DNA from 2 places in the Marinomonas sp. G8-14 genome. Region 2 is predicted to be linked to the other one. Evidence: riboswitches for the same ligand, from Rfam matches in the RefSeq annotation. Region 2 holds a riboswitch; the other holds the start of a gene.
The links. A riboswitch is a leader RNA that binds a small molecule or an ion and turns the genes downstream of it on or off. The one in region 2 is predicted to bind thiamine pyrophosphate.
Positions count from the first base shown of each region.

Region 1: linked by a shared signal. The riboswitch ahead of thiB (thiamine ABC transporter substrate binding subunit) and the one ahead of thiC (phosphomethylpyrimidine synthase ThiC) in region 2 are both predicted to bind thiamine pyrophosphate.

Region 1 covers NZ_CM147891.1:2,280,187-2,283,599, forward strand. The annotation lists gene thiP (thiamine/thiamine pyrophosphate ABC transporter permease) at 1-1,281, opposite strand, end outside; gene thiB (thiamine ABC transporter substrate binding subunit) at 1,257-2,090, opposite strand; TPP riboswitch at 2,327-2,443, opposite strand; gene AC0L6V_RS11780 (3-deoxy-D-manno-octulosonic acid transferase) at 2,466-3,413, opposite strand, start outside.
Region 2 covers NZ_CM147891.1:819,197-822,609, reverse strand. The annotation lists gene thiC (phosphomethylpyrimidine synthase ThiC) at 1-1,353, opposite strand, end outside; TPP riboswitch at 1,537-1,641, opposite strand; gene rsmI (16S rRNA (cytidine(1402)-2'-O)-methyltransferase) at 1,716-2,576, opposite strand; gene AC0L6V_RS04135 (penicillin-binding protein activator) at 2,678-3,413, shown strand, end outside.

The DNA of each region.
Region 1 (3,413 bases), 1.5 Mb from region 2:
CAGCACAAATGGCAACGCCATTACCGCATTCACCCACACGACAATCCAGTAGCTCGACTGCAGCCCCCAACCAATATCTCGTAACGCCAGAAACAGGCCTGTGGCTATTACCAGCCCTGGTACCATTAAGATCATATTACCCAAGTGTTCAATTTTATTTGGTAAAAAAGCCAAATATGGACGCCCCATGCAAAACCGCGCAAGCACAGCAAAGCAGAGACCGAGCACTAAACTCACCAAGGCGGCAGGAAGCGCAATCTGTAATGACACCAACACCGCCCGCCAAAGCGCAGGAGACTGCAAAGTTTCAAAAAATAAAGGCGAAAAAATAGGACCCAAAATAGCCAAAAAAGGTGGAATTACCAGCACAAACACACACAGCAAGGCCATACTATCGGCAAACCTTGCCCAATAAGAATCTTTGAGTGGATAACGAGTCAGCGCCAATAAGCTCACATCTTGGCGATTAACAGGTGCTATACGGTATACAAACAACGCGAAGAGCGAACATATCATCACCTGCAGCAAAGCTAAAAAACTGGCTTTATTGAGGTCAAAATCAAACCTGAGAGCTTGATAAATAGCCACCTCCAAGGTGCTAAACTTAGGCCCACCGCCTAGGCTCAACACCACAGCAAAGCTTGAAAAGCACAACATAAAAATAAGCACAAACGCTCCCGGTAAGACTTTTTTCATGTAATGCCATTCAATCCAACGAAAGGCTGTCCAACGAGAAAAGCCCAACTGCGTAGCCTGACGCCACTGACCTGCAGGAATCAAATCATACCCTTGCAACAAAAGACGCACAGCCAAAGGAATATTGAAAAACACATGCGCCAATAAAATACCAGTTAAACCATACAAGGAAACTTGAATACCCAAAAACTGACTTAACCAACCTGAACGGCCATACACTACGACCAATCCCAAGATGGCCACTATGGTTGGCACCACCATCGACACAGAAAACAACTGCAAGAGTGCAGCTCGCCCATAAAATCGTCGGTGCATAAGACAAGAAGCAACAGGAATGGCAATGAGCAAACTAATACCACTGCTTAGCAGGGCTTGCCATAAAGAAAAACGCACAACTCGCCAAAGATAAGGCTGCTGCAAATAGCCAAACCAAGAGTGTAATTCGCTATAACGCAAAAGAGCCGCCAAGCAGACAACTCCCATCAATAGGAAAAAACCGACGCCTAATAGCGCCGGTAATAATCCTTTCATAGATCGAAAAGACAACGATATAACGCCTGTTATCGCGTCGTGGCGTTTAGCCACTCATCCACCCAAGCGCCACGGTGTTCAGCCACATCTTTTGCGGACAACACTAAGTTTTTACTAGGCTTTAACGCGCTGTCAAAAGCAGCAGGCAAGGTTTCATCCAACTCAATCACTGGTAACATCCAATTTCCAGTCGCTACCGTAGATTGAAAACCTGGCTGAAGGATAAAGTGCATAAACTCTTGCGCCAGAGCAGAATTAGGGGCATTTTTCATCATAGCGGCTACTTCAATCTGAGGATACAGCCCTTCACTGGCCATTGCAGCCCGGTACTTAGTTTCGCCTTCCGCAACAATATGATAAGCAGGGGATGTGGTATAACTCAGTACCAAATCGGCTTCGCCCTTTAAAAACAAACTATAGGCATCAGACCAGCTTTTCGTCACCGTTACCGTATGACCCGCTAAACGCGCCCACGCATCAGCAGCGTCTTCACCGTAAACTGACTTCATCCATAACAATAATCCAAGACCTGGTGTACTGGTTCTCGGATCCTGGTAAATCACTCGCAAATTCTTATTATCCACCACATCCTTCAGACTAGTCGGCGGGTTCTGTAGCGTGTCAGAGTTATAGATAAAAGCAAAGTGGCCTTGATCAAAGGGCACAAAAATTTTATCTGACCAGCCTCCTGGGACAGTAACGTTAGACGTATCGACAGAATGTTCTAGTAATAATCCGCTTTTCTTGGCTGCTTCCATCAAATTCAAATCCAGCCCCAGCAGAACATCTGCTTGCGAAGACCGCCCTTCTAGCTGCACTCGAGACAAAATCCCAACTGAAGAATCTAAGGCGACAAAATTCACCTCACAATCACATGTCTTCTCAAAATTGGCTTTAATCTTTGGACACGCCCCCAATCCGAAGCAAACGAATCGTAGGTATATACATTAAGGGTATCTTTAGCCAACATCAGGGGCGAGAAAATAACGCCACAACTGACGATGGCAGCCGAAAAAAGAGTTTTAAATGAAAATGTATTCAAGGTGTCGCTCCTAAAAATAAGTGAGCGGCGTACAGGAGAAACGGCAAGATACGATTGCTTAGCTTGCTACCTCAATTCCTACGCCAGCATGATCTGGATCAGGTTCAGTGGGTTAGCGGTCAATCCGCTTCTCAGCTCTAGCCTTTAACAACCAAAGCACCCCATGAGATAAAGAGTCATTATTGTAAAGAGTCGTTCAGCGGAAGTCTATTTCCGTAAGCACTCGCGTCACAGCCCCTTGATTTTTTTCGGCAAAACGCAACGCAGTCTGCCCAAGTCGATAACGTTGTGACGACTGCCCAGCAAGATCCACCACCACACTTTCTAATTGCGCTTCATCGTGACAACGAACAGCACCATTCACTTGTAAAAGCTGTTCTGTGATGTCCAAAAAATTAAACGTATAAGGCCCCACCAAAACAGCCTTACCCAGCAGAGCAGGCTCAATCGGATTGTGCCCTCCTCGTTTAATCAGACTTCCGCCAACAAAGGCTAAGTCGGCAGCCTGATAATAATACATCAGCTCCCCCATCGAATCGCCAATCACAACATCGAAGTCAGACCATTGATCTGGTGGTATTTGACTACGAAGAGCGACCCGCTCAAAAGACTGTTTGGCCAAGGCATACACCGCCTCAAACCGTTCAGGATGACGAGGGACGAGCAACAACAACGCATTAGAAAATTTCTGCATAAGGGTTTTATGGATACGCAATAGCGCTTCATCTTCCCCTTGATGAGTGCTCCCGCCTACCCAAACAAACCGCGAACCAAGTCGACGACGCCAATTCGCCTGCATCACTTCAGGAGGAACAACCAGATCAAATTTAATGCTGCCAGTTACCAAGACTTTTTTTGCCCCTAACGCTTCAAAACGCAAAGCATCAGCTTGAGCGTGAGCCAAGAAACAATCAGGCAGCGCAAACAAAGGACGCGAAACAAAAGGAAACTTCTGATAACGCTGAAAAGAGCGATCACTCAAGCGTGCATTGACCACCTCAACTCGCAAACCTTGCCGCTTGGCTAGCTGCAATAAATTTGGCCAAAGCTCGGTTTCGACAATCAATAAATGCTTGCAGGCAATTTTATTCAATGCACTTTTAACACTGCAACGCCAATCCATCGGCAAGTAACGATGCTCCGC
Region 2 (3,413 bases):
GGGGACGTGACCAGGACCTTCAATCATCACCTGTACATCGTATTCCCAAGCAATTTTTGTCAATTCGCCCAAGGTGCGAAGCTCCGACATTTGCGCTTCGTCATTGGCGTCCATAATAGACCCCGGACGCAAGCCATCACCAAGCGACAAAGCCACATCGTATTCCGCACACAACGCACAAATTTCACGGAAGCGCTCATAAAGAAAACTCTCTTTGTGGTGCGCCAAACACCATTTCGCCATGATGGAACCTCCACGAGACACGATGCCAGTAAGACGTTTGGCGGTCATCGGCACGTAGCGCAACAACACACCCGCGTGAATAGTGAAATAGTCGACCCCCTGCTCTGCTTGCTCAATCAAGGTATCGCGAAAAATGTCCCAATTTAGATTTTCAGCCACGCCATCCACTTTCTCCAAGGCTTGATAGATGGGGACGGTACCAATAGGAACCGGCGAGTTACGCAAGATCCACTCGCGGGTTTCGTGAATATTTTTACCCGTCGATAAATCCATCACGGTATCTGCGCCCCAACGGGTCGACCAGACCAGTTTTTCTACTTCCTCTTCGATAGACGACGTCACGGCTGAGTTACCAATATTGGCATTGACCTTCACCAAGAAGTTACGGCCAATGATCATTGGCTCGGATTCAGGGTGATTGATGTTATTGGGGATAATAGCGCGACCTCGAGCGACTTCGTCACGAACAAACTCGGGGGTAATACGGGTTTGTAGGTTCGCGCCAAAGCTTTGACCTGGATGCTGTCTTAGCAGTAATTCACTGTTAATAGCGTCAATATTTTGGTTTTCACGCAGTGCAATGTATTCCATCTCTGGTGTAACAATGCCTTGACGTGCGTAATGCATTTGCGTCACACACTTACCTTGGCGAGCTTTACGTACTTTAGGTAAGGCCTTAAAGCGTAATTCGTCCAGCGCCGCGTTCTCCAGACGAGATTGAGCAAACTGAGAAGACACACTTGGTAATACTTCCGTGTCGCCGCGCTTTTCGATCCAAGACTCACGCATGGGCGCCAAGCCACGATACACATCTATGTTTTCTTGTGGATCCGCATAAGGACCAGAACAGTCGTATACATAAATCGCTTCATTGAGACCGAAGGTTAAGTTGTCAGGATCCGATCCAATTGGGGTATCGGTCAGATTGATCTTACGCATAGGAACGCGGATGGAGTCGTCAGAGCCTGTTAAATAAATGCGCTCGGACGCAGGAAAAGGTTTGGCCTGCAATGACTCGATAAAGGATTTCGCCGCTTGGCGTGACTCTTCACGAGATTGCTTTTTAGATAAATTCGCTGAGCTTCGATGTAACTCATTACTAGTAGACATAAGCGCTTCCCTTATTATTAAAATGGAGAATGGCTTGTCTGGGGTGCTGCTTCACAACGATTAACGCACTACAGGCGTTGATTGCAAAACATGAACCCTGAATTTTAGTAGAAAGGACGCTTTAAATGATATGACCGCATCGGTTCCATAAAAATCAGGAGTTCATTCGATGCAGAAAAGAAAAATGGAGACTTTCTTGTTTCCTACGCGGGTATTAGCCCGATCAGGTTCTGCGGATCCCGCATTTAATGATGCGATCTCAGCCAAATGGCACTCCGACAAGTAGAGTGGAGTATACCCAGTCTTATCGGAATGTAAACACCCATGCTTTTTGTGAGTGTTTACCAGAAAAAATCCAAAAACTATTCGCTTTGCATTTCCAGTGCCATTTTGTAGAGATAATTTTTCTTTTCACCGGTTAATTTGGCCGCCATAGCGGCCGCCTGCTTAACCGGTAAATCTTCCAACAAAATAGTAAGAATACGCTTCGCTTCTAACTCGGCTTCGTTACCGCTTTCTTGCGTGAAACTCAGCATAACAACAAACTCACCACGCATTTGGTTGGCATCGGCATCAAACTTAGCAAGAATCTCAGACGCCGTACCCGACAAAAACGTCTCGAAGGTTTTGGTTACTTCACGAGCTAATACCAATTGCGCGTCATCACCGTAGACTTTTTGCACGTCCGTTATGGAGTCATAAACACGGTGTGTAGATTCATAAAATACGACCGTGCCAGCCTGCTTCTTCCAAGATTCAAATAAGTCGCAACGCCCTTTCGACTTAGCTGGCACAAAACCCGCAAAAAAGAATTGGTCGGTTGGTAACCCAGAAGCACATAGAGCAGCAACCAAAGCACAAGCTCCAGGAATAGGCACAACTTTATGGCCTTTTTCACGTAATGCATGTACGACATGATAACCAGGATCAGAGATCAATGGCGTACCAGCATCTGAAACCAAAGCCACGTTTTTACCGTCATCTAACAAACTGGCAACATAATCGGCTTTGTCTTTTTCATTGTGGTCATGAATGGAAAATAATTTCGCCTCAATGGCAAAATGGTTCAATAAACGGCGAGTGTGTCGCGTATCTTCCGCCGCAATATAGTCTACATCACGTAAAATTTGCTCTGCTCTTTTGCTAAAATCATCTAGATTACCAATTGGGGTTGCAACTATGTATAACGACCCTCTCGCATCATCAGAACTATGTGGTAACATGTTGCCTCTTTTATTTGTCATTTTGTAAGCTTATGAGCCTCATTAATTATCGCATCATATCATTAACTCTATGTTCTTTTCTTCTGAGCGCCTGTAATTCCATGAATTTAAACACGGAATCACAGCAAAACGGCGCTCAATACACTGAAAACGGTGCTATGCAAGATAGAACGTTGCCGCCAAGCATTTACCATCCTTTTAAAGGGGCGGGGGTGTCAGGTGCATTAGCGAACGCTTATAACTCAGCCAAAACGGACTATGAACAAGGTGATTTTCTAAACGCCATTGATACCTTAGAAAACAAAGTTCTGTCAGTGAATTCACCTATCCAGTTTGACGCCTATCTATTAGCCGCTTTAGCAGCGTCTAATTTAGATGACTCTCTAGAAGCATTAAATTATTTAGCGCAAGCAAATCAGTTGGCTCTTGCCAGTTACCCTGATAACCAAAACAAATTGAAACAAACCAAAGCCACCATATTAGAATATTTCGGCAACTGGTTTGACGTCGTTTTGCTGCGTATGGAATTAACCTACAACTTGCCACTTAACGAAGTCGAAGAGAACCAAACTCGACTTTGGATGGCTGTACAGAATCTCACTCAAAATGAGATTGATGAGCTTTATAAAAGACAACAACCCCTACTGAATGGCTGGCTTACCATCAGCAGTATTTTAAGAAACCAATCTCTGTCAATAGAACAACAAATCGATATGTTCAAGAATTGGCAGACTGAAAACCCAAGCCACCCTGCGGCTATTTCACCACCACAAGATTTTGCAATCATGTCATCTATTGAAAAGATGGCACCAAAGAAAATTGTATTAATGCTACCCA